3 regions of the Kitasatospora sp. NPDC096077 genome follow, and region 1 is predicted to be linked to each of the others. Evidence: predicted binding sites of a transcription regulator. Region 1 holds the regulator's gene; each other region holds the start of a gene.
What was found. The regulator HrcA, encoded in region 1, represses chaperone genes, less so after heat shock. The targets are predictions, from matches to a motif close to TTNGCACTCNGNNNNNCNGAGTGCNAA.
Positions count from the first base shown of each region.

Region 2: ABTZ03_RS25515 (FmdB family zinc ribbon protein) is a predicted target of HrcA. The motif match lies at 3,629-3,655, and genes of this name have one in related genera.
Region 3: groES (co-chaperone GroES) is a predicted target of HrcA. The motif match lies at 2,083-2,109, and genes of this name have one in related genera.

Region 1 is NZ_JBEOSV010000002.1:128,270-134,276, reverse strand. Features, by position in the region: gene ABTZ03_RS02410 (S41 family peptidase) at 1-793, opposite strand, end outside; gene ABTZ03_RS02405 (16S rRNA (uracil(1498)-N(3))-methyltransferase) at 863-1,612, opposite strand; gene dnaJ (molecular chaperone DnaJ) at 1,697-2,833, opposite strand; gene hrcA (heat-inducible transcriptional repressor HrcA) at 2,911-3,945, opposite strand; gene htpX (zinc metalloprotease HtpX) at 4,214-5,134, shown strand; gene pspAB (PspA-associated protein PspAB) at 5,158-5,742, shown strand; gene ABTZ03_RS02380 (DUF3097 domain-containing protein) at 5,767-6,007, shown strand, end outside.
Region 2 is NZ_JBEOSV010000032.1:68,850-74,856, reverse strand. Features, by position in the region: gene ABTZ03_RS25530 (phosphatase PAP2 family protein) at 1-707, opposite strand, end outside; gene ABTZ03_RS25525 (sigma-70 family RNA polymerase sigma factor) at 1,154-2,140, shown strand; gene ABTZ03_RS25520 (hypothetical protein) at 2,264-2,632, shown strand; gene ABTZ03_RS25515 (FmdB family zinc ribbon protein) at 3,273-3,617, opposite strand; gene ABTZ03_RS25510 (MFS transporter) at 3,744-5,003, opposite strand; gene ABTZ03_RS25505 (potassium/proton antiporter) at 5,492-6,007, opposite strand, start outside.
Region 3 is NZ_JBEOSV010000003.1:120,437-126,443, forward strand. Features, by position in the region: gene groL (chaperonin GroEL) at 1-1,500, opposite strand, end outside; gene groES (co-chaperone GroES) at 1,636-1,941, opposite strand; gene ABTZ03_RS04095 (hypothetical protein) at 2,190-2,522, shown strand; gene ABTZ03_RS04100 (THUMP-like domain-containing protein) at 2,566-3,753, shown strand; gene ABTZ03_RS04105 (polysaccharide deacetylase family protein) at 3,750-4,667, opposite strand; gene ABTZ03_RS04110 (hypothetical protein) at 4,746-5,006, opposite strand; gene tsaD (tRNA (adenosine(37)-N6)-threonylcarbamoyltransferase complex transferase subunit TsaD) at 5,003-6,007, opposite strand, start outside.

The DNA of each region.
Region 1 (6,007 bases):
GCCAGAGGTCGCCGGCCCGGTGGAAGACCACCCGGGTGCCGTCGGTGCTCGCACCGCGGGCGTAGAAGCCGTCCGGGTCGGTGCCGTGCCGGCGCAGGTCGGTGCCGTCCGGGAGGCTGGACCACAGCTCGCCGACGCCCTGGTGGTCGGACAGGAAGGCGATCCGGCTGCCGCGCCCGCCGTCCCCGGCGACCCACAGCGGGGAGTCGAGCTGCCCGTCCAACTCCTCGTGGATCCGCGTGAATTCGTCCCGGCCGAGCCACAGCCGGCCCGCCCGGCCGCCCCGGTAGCGCTTCCACCAGGCCGGCTCGCGGTTGTTGAAGGTGGCCAGCAGCACGCGGTCGCCGTCCGGTTCGAAGGCCAGCCCGCCGACCGGCCCGTACGACAGCCGCACCGGCGGGCCGCCGTCCAGCGGCAGCGCGTGCGCCCAGCTGCGGCGCCCCCCGGCCTCGCCCGCGCCGGTGGTGGCGATCGGACGCCCGTCCGCGGTCCACCCCTGCACCCGGGTCGCCTCGTTGCCCCAGTGGGTGAGCCGCCGGGACGGACCGCCGTCCACCGGCACCACGTGCACCTCGGGGGCGCCGTCCCGGGTCGAGGTGAAGGCGATGAGCCGCCCGTCCGGGGAGAACCGGGGGTGGCGCACCGGCAGGTGATCGGCGGTCAGCCGCCAGGCCCGGCCGCCGTCCAGCGGGGCGAGCCAGAGGTCGTCCTCGGCGACGAAGGCGGCCAGGTCACCGTGCAGATGGGGATGGCGCAGATAGGCGCCCGCGGAGGTGCTCAGGGAGTCCGTCACGCCGCCAGCGTAGGCAGGTGCGGGTACGAGCCGCTCCGTTTTCGGCAACTCCCGCCCGGCGCGCGGGGGTTACGCCCAGCGCCCGGTGCGCCCCAGCAGCAGCGCCCCGGCCGCCACCCCGGCGGTCGAGGTGCGCAGCACCGACGGGCCCAGCCGGTACGGCTTCGCGCCCGCCTCGGCGAAGGCGGCCAGCTCCTCCGGGGAGACCCCGCCCTCCGGGCCGACCACCAGCACGATGTCCCCGGCGTCCGGCAGGGCGGCCTGCGCCAGCGGCTCGGCGCCCTCCTCGTGCAGCACGGCGGCGAGCGCGGCCTGTGCCAGCAGCGGGGCCAGCTGCCGGGTGGTCATCGGCTCGCGCACCTCGGGGAAGCGCAGCCGGCGGGACTGCTTGCCCGCCTCCCGGGCGGTGGCCCGCCACTTGGCGAGCGCCTTGGCGCCGCGCTCGCCCTTCCACTGGGTGATGCAGCGCGAGGCGGACCAGGGGACCACCACGTCCACGCCGACCTCGGTCATGGTCTCCACGGCCAGCTCGCCGCGGTCGCCCTTGGGCAGCGCCTGGACGACGACGATCCGCGGGGCCGGCTCCGGCTCCCGGCGCACCGCGGTGACGGTGACCTCGATCGCGTCCTTGCCGAGCACCGCGGCGACGGTGCCGTCCACGCCGAGTCCCAGGCCGTCCGCCAGGGTCACCGCCTCGCCGGCCGCCAGCCGCTTCACCGCGGCCGCGTGCCGCCCCTCCGCCCCGTCCAGCCGCACCACGGCCCCGGGCGCGGCGGCGGCGAGCCGCTCGGTCTCGACGACGAAGACGGGCGCGGTCATGACGGGGGAACCTCCGGGGGAACGGGACGTGGGACAACGCGAAGGGGGTGCCGGGGCTGGCCCCCGGCACCCCCTCACGGACGGCTACCGGCCGTTGAAGGCGTCCTTCAGGCGCGAGAACAGCCCCTGCTGGCCCGGCGCGAACTGGCCGGACGGGCGCTCCTCGCCGCGCAGTACGGCGAGCCGGCGCAGCAGTTCCTCCTGCTCGGCGTCGAGCTTGGTGGGCGTCTGCACCTCGACGTGCACTATCAGGTCGCCCCGGCCGCCGCCGCGCAGGTGGGTGATGCCCCTGCCGTGCAGCGGGATCGACTGGCCGGACTGGGTGCCGGGCCGGATGTCGACCTCCTCCAGCCCGTCCAGGGTCTGCAGCGGCACCTGGGTGCCGAGCGAGGCGGCCGTCATCGGGATGGTGACGGTGCAGTGCAGGTCGTCGCCGCGCCGCTGGAACACCGCGTGGGTGGTCTCGGCGATCTCGACGTACAGGTCGCCGGCCGGGCCGCCGCCGGGGCCGACCTCGCCCTCGCCGGCCAGCTGGATCCGGGTGCCGTTGTCGACACCGGCCGGGATCTTGACCGTCAGGGTGCGGCGGGCCCGCACCCGGCCGTCGCCGGCGCACTCGGGGCACGGGGTCGGCACGACGGTGCCGAAGCCCTGGCACTGCGGGCAGGGGCGCGAGGTCATGACCTGGCCCAGGAAGGAGCGGGTCACCTGGGAGACCTCGCCCTTGCCGCGGCACATGTCACAGGTCTGCGCGGAGGTGCCGGGGGCCGCGCCCTCGCCGCTGCAGGTGGTGCAGGTGACGGCGGTGTCGACCTGGAGTTCCTTGGTGGTGCCGAAGGCGGCCTCCTCCAGGGTGATCTCCAGCCGAATCATGGCGTCCTGGCCGCGGCGGGTGCGCGAGCGCGGGCCGCGCTGGCCGGCCGCGGCGCCGAAGAAGGCGTCCATGATGTCGGAGAAGCCGAAGCCCGCCGCGCCGGCCCCGAAGCCGCCCGCGCCGCCGCCGGGCGACAGCGGGTCGCCGCCGAGGTCGTAGACCTGACGCTTCTGCGGGTCGGAGAGCACCTCGTAGGCGGCGTTGATCTCCTTGAACCGCTCCTGCGTCTTCGGGTCCGGGTTGACGTCCGGGTGCAGTTCGCGTGCCAGGCGCCGGAACGCCTTCTTGATCTCGTCCTGCCCCGCATCCCGTCGGACGCCGAGTACCGCGTAGTAGTCCGTGGCCACCAAATGCTCCGCTTGTTCCGCCTGTAGTAGTGCTGCGACTGGTCACCGCCGTTGAATCCCTCAACGGCGGCTGCTTGCTACGACTCGGCCAGGATCTGACCCACGTACCGTGCCACCGCCCGCACCGCCCCCATTGTGCCCGGGTAGTCCATCCGGGTCGGACCGATCACACCTAGTTTGGCCACGCTCTCGTCGCCCGAACCGTAACCGACGGAGACGACCGAGGTGGAATTCAGCCCCTCGTACGCGTTCTCCCGCCCGATCCGGACCGTCATCGCGGCGTCGGTGGTCTCACCCAGGAGGCGGAGCAGGACGACCTGCTCCTCCAGGGCCTCCAGCACCGGCTGGATGGTGAGCGGGAAGTCGTGCCCGAAACGGGTCAGGTTGGCCGTGCCGGCCAGCATGATCCGTTCCTCGTTCTGTTCGGCGAGCGCCTCGAACAGCGTCGCCAGGACCGTACTGACGGTCGGGCGGTCGGCCTGTTCGAAGACCGCCGGCAGCTCCTCCAGCAGCCCCGGGACGTCCGGCAGCCGCTGACCGGCCGCCCGCGCGTTGATCCGCGACCGCAGGTCCGCCAGGACCGTCTCGCCGACCGTGCCCGGGCAGTCGACCATCCGCTGCTCGACCCGGCCGGTGTTGGTGATCAGCACCAGCATCACCTTGGCCGGGGCCAGCGCCACCAGCTCGATGTGCCGGACGGTCGAGCGGGTGAGCGAGGGGTACTGCACCACGGCGACCTGCCGGGTCAGCTGCGCGAGCAGCCGCACCGTGCGGGTGACCACGTCGTCCAGGTCGACGGCGCCGTCCAGGAAGTGCCGGATCGCCCGGCGCTCCGGGGAGCTCATCGGCTTGATCTCGGCGAGCTTGTCGACGAACAGCCGGTAGCCCTTGTCGGTGGGGATCCGCCCCGCACTGGTGTGCGGCTGGTGGATGTACCCCTCCTCCTCCAGCGCCGCCATGTCGTTGCGCACCGTCGCCGGGGACACCCCGAGGTTGTGCCGCTCCACCAGGGCCTTGGAGCCCACCGGCTCCTCGGTGCCCACGTAGTCCTGGACGATCGCGCGCAGCACGGCGAGCTTGCGGTCGTCCAGTTGGCGGACCTCTCCGGCCATGGGGCACGCACCTCCGTCTTCGCGCGTTGTCCGTCTGTGATGCTGCGAGCCGCTCCTGCGGAGGGGCCCGACCTTGGCACTCTGCGCACACGAGTGCCAAAACCGTACCTGCCAGTGTACGGCCCGGGTCCTACCGCAGGAACGGCCCGACCGGGGTGATCCTGCCCGCAGTTCCGGACGGCCGCCACGACACTCCGTGTGCCGGGGTGGTGCCCCGGGGCCGTCCGGGTGGCAGCATCGAAAGCGACGGCGAACGGAGGAGCAAGCAATGTCGAGCTCGGGCCAGCACACCCGTTTCGCGCCCGACCGCGGCCTGACCGGCCGCATGGTCGCGACGATGTTCGTGATCGGGCTGCTGTACGTCGGTTTCACGGGCCTGCTGATCGTGCTGCTGCGCGGGGCCTGGCCGCTGATCGTGCTGATCTCCGGCGGGCTGTTCGTGGCCCAGTTCTGGTTCAGCGACAAGATCACCGAGCGGGCGATGGGCGCCCGTCCGGTGACCGAGGAGGAGTACCCCCAGCTGCACGGCACCATCGACCGGCTCTGCGCGCTGGCCGACATGCCCAAACCCCGGGTGGCGGTCGCGGACAACGACATGCCGAACGCCTTCGCCACCGGCCGCAACCCGCAGAACGCCGTGGTGTGCGTCACCACCGGCCTGCTGCGCCGGCTCGAACCGGAGGAGCTGGAGGGCGTCCTCGCGCACGAGCTGTCGCACGTCGCCCACCGGGACGTCGCGGTGATGACCATCGCCGGCTTCCTCGGGGTGCTCGCCGGGGCGATGACCCGGATCGCGATGTACGGCGGGTTCATGGGCGGCGGGCGCAACAACAACGACCAGAACGCGGCCATCGCGGCGCTGATCATCCCGCTGGTGTCGATCGTGGTCTACGCGATCAGCTTCCTGCTCACCCGGCTGCTGTCCCGCTACCGCGAGCTGGCCGCCGACCGGGCCGCCGCCCAGCTCACCGGCCGACCCAGCGCGCTGGCCTCGGCCCTGACCAAGGTGACCGGGCAGATCGCCGCCATCCCCAGCGAGGACCTGCGCAAGTCGCAGCCCTACAACGCCTTCTACTTCGCCCCCGCGCTGAGCGCCAAGGAGACCGCCGCCCAGCTGTTCTCCACCCACCCGACGCTGGAGAAGCGGCTGGCCCAGCTGGCGAAGATCTCCGAGCAGCTCGGCCGCTGACCCCCGACCCGGAAGGCACCCCCGTGGGAATCCTGGACGCCCTGTTCGGCCGCACCAAGCCCGTCAAACCCGACCTCGACCAGCTGTTCGGCCTGCCGTCCGCCGCGCTCACCCTGGAGGCCGGGGCCGGGTTCCTGCCCACCGGGCTGGGCTCGGTCTGCTTCGCGGCCGTCGAGGGCGGGGCCTTCGTCCAGGTGGAACAGCAGGTCCGGGCCCTGCTGGACGCCGACACCGAACGCGGCGGCGTCCCGGTGGAGGCCTCCAAGGACGGCTACGGCTACTCCTGGCTGCTCGCCCGGCACACCCCCGAGGAACTGCCGGAGCTGGTGAACGACCTGCACGCGGTCAACAGCGAGCTGGAGGCCAACGGCTTCGGGCCGCAGCTGCTCTGCTCGCTGGTCGCCTTCCGCAACCCGGAGGGGCAGTCGCTGGCCCTGGTCTACCTCTACAAGCGCGGCACCTTCTACCCGTTCGCCCCGATGCCCGGCGGCGGGGAGCGGCGCAACAGCCCGCTGGAGCTCCAGGTCAACGCGCTGCTGGGGAACGACCTGCGGCTGGAGAAGGACCTCAGCCGCTGGTTCCCGGTCTGGGGCGCACCGGGCCTCTGACGCCCCGTCCGTAGACTCGCCACCATGCGCAGCCACCAGTACGGACCGGACCTCACCCCGCCGTGGAAGAAGCAGGCCCCCGCCCCGGAGGTGCCCGCGGAGCGGGACCTGGTGGTCGAGGAGGCGGCCACCGGCTACTGCGGGGCGGTGGTGCGCTGCGAGAAGACCGCCGAGGGGTTCACCGTCACCCTGGAGGACCGCTTCGGCCGGCACCGGGTCTTCCCGATGGTCCCGCGCGGCTTCCTGCTGGAGGGCCGGACGGTCA
Region 2 (6,007 bases), on a different contig from region 1:
GTGCGCCAGTTGACCCGGCGTACGTCCCGGGCCAGGGCACCGGGCCGCCAGATCTCGATCACGGCCGTCACGACGCCCACGACGGCGCCGGCGGCCAGCCAGCCCGCCAGCACGTCGCTGGGCCAGTGCACCCCGAGGGCGATCCTGGTCCAGCCGATGGCCAGCATCGTCGCCGCGGCCACCGCGCAGGCGGCGATCCGGCCGCGCCGGTCGACCCGGTACCAGACCAGGCCGACCAGGACGGCGCAGGTGATCGCGGAGGCCATGGCGTGCCCGGAGGGGAAGGCCGGGCCGTCGGCGTGCGAGACCGGGTCGGAGAAGGCGGGCCGCTGCCGGTCGACGGCCAGCTTGAGCGCCCACTGGGCGCCCCAGCCGACCAGGGCCTGGGCGGCCACCCAGCCGGCCAGCACCCGGGCGCCGATCAGCAGGAGCCAGGCGGCCGCGAGGCCGAGGAGGACACGCATCGTGACGGGACCGCCGATGTCGGAGAGGGTCTGCACCGCGGCGGTCCAGGCCCGGTGGTCCCGTGCGTAGAGGTGGAACTCGCTGATCCAGTCCTGGTCGAGCTCGTGCAGGGGGTGCCAGTGGCCCGTCACCAGCAGCGCCAGGAGGCCGAACAGCGCGGCACAGCCCAGCGCGAGCGACGCGTCCCGGAGGAGACGGCGCTGACGCACGGTGACGGGGGTCGTGCTGTTGGTCAGGTGCATGCCTGACACCTTCCCAGCGGCCTGTGCCGATCCGGAGCTGGGGTGATAGCGATTCGGCATCTTTTGTGCGGAGGACCTGCGTGCGCCGGGGGGTGGGCGCGGGCGGAAAACGGGGGCGCGCGGGAACGTACGCGATCGTTCGCCTGTTCAACGAGTAGGCGGCGGCCGGGTGTGCGGCCGGTGAAGGAACGCCGAGGAAAGAGCCGCAGGGTCGGTCATGGAATCGGTCGTTCGCGGGCACCCGAGGTGCCCGAGCGGTCACCGAGCGTCCAGAACCCGGGTGAAAACCGGCAGGATACTGCATCGCGGGGAAGAATCTGAACGACTTGGGAATGTTGTCCGGAATCTGTTCGTTGGATCGTTACGTGTGAGCCCCTCGGGGCCCGCACTTCTTGCCCTCTCGGGCAGGCAGGCAGACCTCGGCAACACCAGCAAAGGGAGCAAGCATGGCCACCCGTGCCGTCGTTCGCGACAGGGCCGACCGGACTCGCGCGGCCCGCCCGACCAACCTTGAGGCCGACCGCGACCTGGTCGGTATGTACCTCGACGAGATCGCCAGGACGCCCCTGCTCGATGCCGCCGAGGAGGTCGAGCTCTCGCTGCGGATCGAGGCCGGTGTGTACGCCCAGCACCTGCTGGAGGAGAGTGAGCTCCCCGACGGCCAACTCCCCGACGGCGTCACGCGCGAGGAGCTGGAGGCGATAGCCGCCGACGCCGAGCGCGCCAAGGACGTCTTCATCCGCTCGAACCTCCGCCTGGTGGTGGCGGTCGCCCGCCGCTACCCGCGCAGCGGTCTGCCCCTGCTGGACCTCATCCAGGAGGGCAACGCGGGCCTGGTGCGCGCCGTCGAGAAGTTCGACTACGCCAAGGGTTTCAAGTTCTCCACCTACGCGACCTGGTGGATCCGGCAGGCGATCACCCGCTCGATCGCCGACCAGTCCCGCACCATCCGGCTGCCCGTGCACCTGGTCGAGGAGCTCGGCCGGATCCGGCGGGTGCAGCGGGAGAAGTCCAAGGAGCTTGGCCGCGAGGCCGAGCCCGCCGAGATCGCGGCCGAGTTGGACACCACCGAGGCCCGGATCAAGGACGTGCTGGACTGGGCCCGGGACCCGGTCAGCCTCAACATGTCGGTCGACGACGAGGGCGAGACCCAGTTCGGCGACCTGGTGGAGGACACCGGGGCGACGTCCCCCGAGGACGCCGTGATGGTCATGCTCCGGCGCGAGGAACTGGACGGCCTGATCGGCCGGCTGGACGACCGCACCGCCTCGATCATCCGCTCCCGCTACGGCATGGAGGACGGCCGCGAGCGCACCCTCACCGAGGTGGGCAAGCAGCACGGTCTCACCCGTGAGCGGATCCGGCAGATCGAGAAGCACGCACTCGCCGAGCTGAAGAAGATCGCCGACCACGCGGGCTTCGAAGCGGCCTGACGCCCGACGGCCGAAGGCTGAGGTCGGCTCCCCGGGCCCGGTTGCGGAGTGCTCCGCAACCGGGCCCGAAGCGCGTCACCAGGAGCCTCGCGAGGCTTCTAGGCTGGAAGGACAGGGCGGACCGTGAGCAGGGGAGTGGACAAGGTGAACGAGCAGGAACACGAGCAGGCGCACGAACCGGGGTGCGGCCAGGGGCAGGACCAGGGCCAGCACCAAGACCGGGTGCGGGGCGCGGGGGGGACCCCCGCCCCTCCCTCCCCCTCCTCCCTCCCTCCCTCCTCCTCCACCCCAACCCCGGCCTCCACCCCTTCCACCACCTCCACCTCCACCTCCACCGCGGCCAAGGCCCGGCTCCTCTTCCGCGACCCGCTGGACCAGCAGTCCCGGGACGACACCGACGCCGGCTGGGGCGACCGCCCCGGGACCGGGGAGAGCGGTGGGCGGGGGCTGGACTGGTACCTGAGTCAGCGCCCGCCGCACCACGGCGACTAGAAGGACCGGGAATCCCGCGCATCCCGGGGAACAACGGGCGCCGGTGGGCCCTGCCCGGCGCGTCGCGGTTCTCGGTCAGCAGGTGAACCTCCTCAGCCTCGGCTCACGGATGATCCTCCGGGGGACCGGACGGACAACCAGGGCGCCCCGCCGCGCCCCCCGAGGGTGGCGGCAGCCCGGCTCGCGCCGGCCCCGTGGCAAGCGCCGCGGCCACCGCGAGCAGCACCAGCGCGGGCACTCCCGCCCGTCGCCGGACGGCCCGGCGCCAGCGGTGCCACCCGCCGCAGCCGCGTCGGATCGGCGGGAAGCTCGGTACCTCCCGCCGTGGCGGCACGGTGGGCGCGGGCAGCGGAACGGACAGGCTCACGGTCGTCATCGGGATGCACCTCCGGACTCGGCCGGGTCGGCTGGATCCGGCCCGGTGATCCGTACGATGCGCCTTTCCGGCGCGGTCGGAAAGCGTGTTCCCACAGCCTGTGGAAAACCCCGCCCCTGTGGACAACTTCGTACACTCACACGAGTGAGGCCGACCATCGGAAGTTGACGGAAGCGCGCGAAAAGGCCCGCCGCCCCCGCACGAAGCGGGGCCGACGGGCCTTCCCGAAGTTTCGGCAACCCCCGGAGAGTCCGGGAGCCGAGATCAGCTGGCGGCCGGAGCCGGGCTGCTGGAGGAGCTCGACGAGCTCGACGAGCTCGACGAACCGGCAGAGCTCGAAGAACCGGACGAGCCCGAACCCGAACCCGAGGTCGAGGTCGACGACGTCGAGGAGCCGGCGGACGAACCCGCGCCCACCGAGCTGCTGGAGGACGAGCGGCTGTCGGTCCGGTAGAAGCCCGAGCCCTTGAACACGACGCCCACGGCCGAGAAGACCTTGCGGAGCCGTCCCTGGCAGTCGGGGCACGTGGTCAGCGCCTCGTCGGTGAACTTCTGCACCGCCTCCAGGCCGTTGCCGCACTCGGTGCACTGGTACTGGTACGTGGGCACTTGTCTTCCTCCTGGCACTCTCGCCTGATGAGTGCTAACGATGGTCAATGATGCGGTATTCCGTTGGATCAGTCCAGCGAATCCGGTGTGAGATGAGCCGGTACCGCGTCACCGCCCACCACCGGTTCAGCCCTTGGCCGCGCCGACGAGCTGCGCCGCGTTGCCGAGCTCGGCCGAGGAGGCCACCACGCGTCCCGGCCCGCCCGGGGCCGCCAGCAGGTGCCGCAGCGACACCAGGGCGATCAGCCCCAGCCCGGCGCCGACGGCCGGCACCAGGAACCCGACCGAGGGCCCGTGGCCGTCGAGCAGCTTGCCCGCCGCCATCGAGCCGAGCGCCAGTCCCAGTCCGATCGCGCCGGTCAGCCAGGTGAAGGCCTCCGTCTTGGCGCCGTCCGCGACCAGGGTCTCGACCAGGGTGTAGCCGCTGATCAGGGTGGGGGCGATGGCCAGGCCGCAGATCAGCCCGGCGACGGTCAGCGCGATCAGGTTGGGCATCGCCCACAGCATCGAGCAGCCGAGCACCAGCATCGTGTAGCTGATGACCATCCGCTGCTGGACCGGACGCCGCCAGGCGATCACGCCGTACAGCACGCCGGCCAGCATCGAGCCGCCCGCGAAGATCCCGTACACCGTGCCGCCGGAGTCGTGCTGCCCCACCGAGTCCGCGAAGGCGTTGACCGACACCTGCATGCCGCCGAACACCGCGCCGACCCCGAGGAAGGCCCCGACCAGCAGTCGGACGCCGGGCGAGGCCAGCGCCGAGACGCGCTTCACACCGGGCTCCGGGAGGATCCGGGCCGGGGCACTGCGCCGCTGGGCCGCGAAGGCCAGACCGCCGACCAGGGTCAGCGAGGCCTCGACGACCAGTGCGACCGCCGGGCTGGCGAGGGCGGCGATGTTGGCGGCCAGGATCGGGCCGACCACGAAGGTGAACTCGTCCGTCACGGACTCGAAGGCGAACGCGGTGCTCACCTTGGCCCCGGCGGCGGGCGAGGCGCCCTCGCCGGTGAAGGTGGAGACCCAGCGGGCCCGGACCATCGCGCCGACCTGCGGCACGCTCGCCCCGGCGGGGACGGCGGCCAGGTAGACGCTCCAGGCCGGTGCGTGGCCGAGCGCCAGCGTGATCAGCAGGGCGACCGAGGCGGCGTGCACCAGCACGGTCGGGACCAGCACCGAGGCCTGGCCGTACCGGTCGGCCAGCCGTCCGGTCTGCGGCCCGATCAGGGCCTGGGCGACGGCGGCGACGGCGACGGCCGTACCGGCGGTGCCGTACGAGCCGGTGGTCTGGGTGACGAGCAGCAGGATGCCCATGCTGAGCATCGCGTAGGGCAGTCGCGCGACCAGGGCGGGGGACAGGAACGTCCAGGCGCCGGGGGTGCGCAGCAGTTCGCCGTACCCGACCCTGGCGGGCGCCTCGGCGGCGGTGTCGACAGTGTCGGTCGCGGCGGACCGAAGAGTGCCCTGAGCGGTGTCCTGGGCGGTGGACTGCGCGGTGTCCGGGGCGGATTCCGCGGCGATCTCGACCGTTCGGCGGGCCGTCACGGTCGGTCCTTCCTGCTGCCTGGTAGCGCGGCAGGGCATGGTGTGGCCCCGACGGCGCCGAGAGTCGTCCTCTCGCGCGTCGACCGGGGTAGATACCGGGTCGGCCGGGCCTGGTGGGCCGGGGCCGGACCGCGGCCGCCGAGCGGTCGCGCCAACTCTGCGTCAGGCAGATGCTGGGGGTGGTCTAGCGGTGGTTATACGACGTAGTCGCACCAGCATACAGTTACGCGCGTAGATCCCGCCAGGCCACCCGGACCGCCCAGGCCTCCCACGTCACACCGGCCCGGGCCGGGCCGGGGCGGCTGCCCCGGCCCCCGGCCCGCCCCGGGCGCTCACCGCCCGTTCAGCCACCCCGCCAGCTTGCCGCCCTTGTCCACGGCCCGCAGTCGCCGCTCCGTCGCCTCGCCGACCTCGTCCGTGGTGACCACCAGCAGCTCGTCCCCGCCGCGCAGCATGGTCGCCTTGTCGGGCACGAAGGAGTTGCCCTCCCGGACGACCAGGGTGACGGCGGCCCCCTTGGGCAGCCGCAGTTCGCTGATCTCCACGCCCGACATCCGCGAGGTCGGCGAGAGCGCGACCGACAGCAGGTGCCCGTGCAGCTTCTCCAGCGGCGCGGACTCGATGTCGAGGTCCTGGCCCATCGCGCCCTCGCCGATCCGCAGCCGCTTGGCCATCCACGGCAGGGTCGGGCCCTGGAGCAGGGTGAAGACGACGACCAGGATGAAGACGATGTTGAACACGTCCTCGGCCTTGTGGGCGCCGGAGACCACCGGGATGGTGGCCAGCACGATGGGCACCGCTCCGCGCAGCCCGGCCCAGCTCAGCAGTGCCTGTTCGCGGCCGGGCAC
Region 3 (6,007 bases), on a different contig from region 1:
GGTGACCTTGACCGGGTCGATGACGCCGGCCTTCACCAGGTCGCCGTACTCGCCGGTGGCGGCGTTGTAGCCCTGGCCGGCCTCCAGCTCGGAGACCTTGGAGGTGATGACGTAGCCCTCCAGGCCGGCGTTCTGGGCGATCCAGCGCAGCGGCTCGTGCAGCGCCTTGCGGACCACGGCGACACCGGTGGCCTCGTCACCCGACAGGCCCAGGCCGCCGTCCAGCACCTTGGCGGCGTGGACCAGGGAGGCGCCACCGCCGGCGACGATGCCCTCCTCGACCGCGGCGCGGGTCGCCGAGATGGCGTCCTCCAGGCGGTGCTTGCGCTCCTTCAGCTCCACCTCGGTGGCGGCGCCGACCTTGATGACGCAGACGCCGCCGGCCAGCTTGGCCAGGCGCTCCTGCAGCTTCTCGCGGTCCCAGTCGGAGTCGGTCGCGGCGATCTCGCCCTTGATCTGGGCGACGCGGCCGGCCACGGCCTCGCTGTCACCGGCACCGTCGACGATGGTGGTCTCGTCCTTGGTGATGGTCACGCGGCGGGCGGTGCCCAGCACGTCCAGACCGGCCTGGTCGAGCTTGAGGCCGACCTCCTCGGAGATGACCGTGCCGCCGGTCAGGACGGCCAGGTCGCCGAGGATCGCCTTGCGGCGGTCGCCGAAGCCCGGGGCCTTGACGGCGACGGCGTTGAAGGTGCCACGGATCTTGTTGACGACCAGGGTCGACAGCGCCTCGCCGTCGACGTCCTCGGCGATGATCAGCAGCGGCTTGGAGGCGCCGGACTGCAGGATCTTCTCCAGCAGCGGCAGCAGCTCCTGGATGGAGGAGATCTTGCCCTGGTTGATCAGGATGTACGGGTCCTCGAGGACCGCCTCCTGACGCTCCGCGTCGGTGACGAAGTACGGCGACAGGTAGCCCTTGTCGAACTGCATGCCCTCGGTGAAGTCCAGCTCCACGCCGAAGGTGTTCGACTCCTCGACGGTGATGACACCGTCCTTGCCGACCTTGTCGATCGCCTCGGCGATCAGCTCGCCGACCTGGGTGTCCTGCGCGGAGAGGGACGCGACGGCGGCGACGTCGTCCTTGCCCTCGATCTCGCGGGCGATGGACAGCAGGTGCTCGGAGACGGCGGCGACGGCCTTGTCGATGCCCTTCTTCAGGGCGGCCGGGCCGGCACCGGCGGCGACGTTGCGCAGACCCTCGTTGACCAGGGCCTGGGCCAGCACGGTGGCGGTGGTGGTGCCGTCACCCGCGACGTCGTTGGTCTTGGTGGCGACCTCCTTGACGAGCTGCGCGCCAAGGTTCTCGTACGGGTCGTCCAGCTCGACCTCACGGGCGATGGTGACACCGTCGTTGGTGATGGTCGGGGCGCCGAACTTCTTGTCGATGACGACGTTGCGGCCCTTGGGGCCGATGGTCACCTTGACGGTGTCGGCCAGCTTGTTGACACCGCGCTCCAGCGAGCGGCGCGCGTCCTCGTCGAACTGCAGGATCTTCGCCATGTTCCCTATTCCCTCGGGGCTGCGGCCGGCCGACCGGCCGCCGAACTACGTGAACCAACAACCACGCCCCGGGCCCCTGTCACTAGGGACACGGATCCGGGGCGGGTCGGAACGACTTGCTTCTCGGTACTGCGATTACTTCTCGATGATGGCGAGAACGTCGCGGGCCGAGAGGACGAGGTACTCCTCGCCCCGGTACTTCACCTCGGTGCCGCCGTACTTCGAGTACAGGACGATGTCACCGACGGCGACGTCGAGCGGCAGACGCTGGCCGTCCTCGAAGCGACCCGGGCCGACGGCCAGGACGACGCCCTCCTGGGGCTTCTCCTTGGCGGTGTCCGGGATAACCAGGCCGGAGGCCGTGGTGGTCTCGGCGTCGAGCGGCTGGACCACGATGCGGTCCTCGAGCGGCTTGATGGCAACCTTGCTGCTGGTGGTCACGTCCGAGCTCCCCTTCGGAGATTACGGGGTTTTCTAACGGGTAGGTGGCGAACCTGCGGGCCTGCCGTCGCGGGGGTCAGACACGCGTCTTCGCGTTAGCACTCCCCAGTGGGGAGTGCCAAGGACGACCATAGGCCGCCGCTAGCACTCAGTCAACCAGAGTGCCAACGGCGCGCCAATGGAGCCCGCTCCGCGGTTGAGTAGCCGTACTCATGTGCGACCGCTGCGCCCACGGCCAGACTCGTGCCATGACCGACACCCCGGCCCGCATCGGCCCGTCCCGGTTGAAGGACGCTTCCCTCTCCCTGCTGTCGCTGCCCCTGCTGGGGGCCGTACTCCCGTTGGCCGTCTTCTCCCTCGTCTGCGCCCTCGGCTCCGGCCCCGGCCACGGGGACGACGGCGACGGCCTCATGTGGGCCTTCCTGGGGTACGGGATGATCGCCGGCCCGCTCGTCGCCCTGGTGGTGGACGTCGTGGTCGCCGTGCGCAGCCACCGGACGGGCTACCGGTACCTCCCCGTCGCCGCCGCGCTCTCCCCGTTCGTCGCCCCGGCCCTGCTCTCCACGGGCGCCCTCTGGTGAGCACGCCGCCGCCCCGGTACCCGCGACCCGCGAGAATGGGCCCGTGGACACCGAGAACCTCCAGCCCCTGCTGACCCCCGAGGGTCAGGCCCTGCTCGCCGAACTGCGCGAGTTCGCCCCCGAGGAGGAGCTGGCGCTGGCCACCCGGCTGCGGCGGGAGCACCCGGCGGAGCTGGTGTCGGCGGCGTTCGGGCAGGCGCGGCTGCGGCAGCGGGCGCGGGCGAAGTTCGGGGCGGACGCCGACCTGATGTACTTCACGCCCAACGGGGTCGAGCAGTCCACCCGGCGCAGCGTGGCCGAGTGGCGGGCCCGGCGCTTCGCCGAGTTGGGCGTACGGCGGCTCGCCGACCTGTGCTGCGGCATCGGCGGGGACGTGCTGGCGCTGGCCCGGGCCGGGATCCGGGTGCTGGCCGTCGACAAGGACCCGGCGGCCTGCGCCGCCACCGCCGCCAACGCCGCCGCGCTGGGCCTCGCCGAGCTGGTCGAGGTGCGCTGCGCGGACGTCGCCGAGGTGGACGTCACCGGCTACGACGCGGTGTTCACCGACCCGGCCCGGCGCACCTCGCGCGGCCGGGTGTTCGACCCGGAGGCGTACGCCCCGCCGCTCTCCTGGGCGATCGAGGCCGGGCGGCGGACCCCGATCGGCGCCCTGAAGGTGGCCCCGGGCATCCCGCACGAGGCCGTCCCGGCGGACGCCGAGGCCGAGTGGGTCTCCGACCACGGGGACGTCAAGGAGGCGGTGCTCTGGTTCGGCACCGGGGCGGCCCGTCCGCACCGCGCCACCCTGCTGCCGCACGGCGCGAGCCTGACCGGCGGCGACCTGCCCGACCCGCCGGCCGGCCCGGTCGGGCGCTACCTGTACGAGCCGGACGGCGCGGTGATCCGGGCCCATCTGGTGGCCGAGGTGGCCGAGCAGGTCGGCGGCCGGCTGATCGACCCGAAGATCGCCTACGTGACCTCGGACCGGCTGGTCGCCACCCCGTACGCCCACGCCTTCGAGCTGACCGACGTGCTGCCGTACCACGTCAAGAAGCTGAAGGCGCTGCTGCGCGAGCGCGGCGTCGGCACGGTGGTGATCAAGAAGCGCGGGATGGCGATCACCCCGGAGGAGCTGCGCCGGCAGCTCAAGCCCTCCGGGCCGAACAGCGTCACGGTGATCCTCAGCCGCACCGACAACGGGCCGCTGATGATGCTGGGGCAGCCGGTGACGGGCCTCCAGGGCGCGCCCTAGGAGGCCGGCGCCTGGATGTAGTCCTCCAGCCGGGCCACCGAGAAGCCCTGCTCCTGGATCCGGGCCAGCAGGTCCCCGAACATCTGGGTCATGGTGGCGCCCTTGAGCTCCTTGGGGCCGCGGAAGTGCGCCAGGATGATGTCGCCGGGCTTCAGCTTCTTGTCCGCCGCCTGGTACTGCATGTCGTGGATCTGCATCGACTCGCGCCAGAGCACGATCGCCCGCGGCCCGCACTGCTGCACCGAGGTGTTGAGCATCGGGGTGTTGGCGCCGTCGCCGAACGGCGGGCGGAACAGCAGCGGGGCGGTGCCGTACTGCTGGGTGAGCGCGGCCTGGTCCTCGCAGATCTCGGACTTCTGCTTGTCCGCCGACAGCTTGCTCATCACCGGGTGGGTGACGGTGTGGTTCTGGATGTGGTTGCCCAGCGCCTGGAGCGGCTTGAAGTAGCCGTAGTCGTTCTTGACGATGTCCTTGGTCAGGAACATCGAGATCGGCACCTTGAGGTCGGTCAGCATCTCGACGAACTTCGGGTCCTTCTCGGCGCCGTCGTCGATGGTGACGAAGACGACCTTGTCGCTCGTCTTCACATCGCTGAACACCGGTACGGTGCCGGTGCGTTCGAGCTTGATGGGCTTGTCGGCGGGCGGCGCGGGGGCCGGGGCGAGCGGCTTGAGGTTCCACTTCGCCCAGGCCGCGGCGTCGCCCTGGGCCGGGGCCGCGCCGGGCGTGGTGGCGGCGGCGGTCGGCGTCCCGCCGGCGGCGGACGCCGGCCCGGACGCCGCCGTGGTCGCCGTGTTCCCGGCCGGGGCGGCGCTGCCGCCGCCCCCGTTGTCGCCGCACGCGGTGGCGAAGGCCAGCAGCGCCAGCGCCCCCGCCGCGTACGTCCTGGTCCTGCTCAGCCCGTCCCTGTTCACCGCAGCGCGCTCCCGGTCCCGTCCAGCCATCTCTCAGCTAGCACGGTAGCGGCCGCGGCGGCGGTTCCCCGCCGCGGCCTACTCGACGTGCTCGCTGGTGAAGGACCAGCGGTGCACCGGCCGGCCGAGCAGCTCGGCCGGCGGGTCGGCCACCGGCACCGGCTCGCCGCTCCACCAGGTGATCAGCAGCACCCGTTCGCCCGCCGCGGCGAGCAGCTCGGCCCGCTCCAGCCCGGCCGCACCGCGCACTGCGGGCAGCGCCGACTCCCGTACCCAGGCGGCGAGTTCGGCCCCGCGGCCGTCCGCCGCCCGGGCCTCCCACATGGCGGCGACGGTCACGCCGCACCGCCGCCGAGGGCGTCGTAGGCCTGGCCGTGGAGGTCGCCGTGGCCGATCGCCGTGGCCGGGACGTGGGTGTCGGTCACCGGCAGCGAGGAGTCGGCGGACAGGTCGAAGGCGGAGGGGGTGCGGCCGCGCCACACCATCTCGGAGCCCAGCGCCGCCACCATCGCGCCGTTGTCGGTGCACAGGCCCGGCCGGGGCACCCGCAGCCGGATCCCGGCCCGGTCGCAGCGCTGCTGGGCCATCTCACGCAGCCGGGAGTTGGCCGCGACGCCGCCGCCGATCATCAGGTGGTCGACGCCGTTGTCCTTGCACGCCTTGACGGCCTTGCGGGTGAGCACGTCGGTGACCGCCTCCTGGAAGGAGGCCGCGACGTCGGCGATCGGCACCTCCTCGCCGGCCCGGCGCTTGGCCTCCACCCAGCGGGCGACGGCGGTCTTCAGGCCGGAGAAGGAGAAGTCGTACGCGGGGTCGTTCCGGCCCGACAGGCCGCGCGGGAAGTTGATCGCCTTGGGGTCGCCCTCGCGGGCCGCCCGGTCGACGATCGGGCCGCCCGGGAAGCCCAGGCCGAGCACCCGGGCGACCTTGTCGAAGGCCTCGCCGGCCGCGTCGTCGATGGTCGCGCCGAGCGGGCGGACGTCGGTGGTGATGTCCTCGCTGAGCAGCAGCGAGGAGTGCCCGCCGGAGACCAGCAGGGCCATCGTCGGCGAGGGCAGCCGGCCGTGCTCCAGCTGGTCGACGCAGATGTGCGAGGCGAGGTGGTTGACGCCGTACAGCGGCTTGTCCAGCGCCCAGGCGTACGCCTTCGCCGCGCTGACGCCGACCAGCAGCGCGCCGGCCAGGCCGGGGCCGGCGGTGACGGCGATGCCGTCCAGGTCGCTGGCCTTGATCCCGGCGGTGTCCAGGGCGCGCTGGATGGTCGGGACCATCGCCTCCAGGTGGGCGCGGCTGGCGATCTCCGGGACGACGCCGCCGAAGCGGGCGTGGTCGTTGACGCT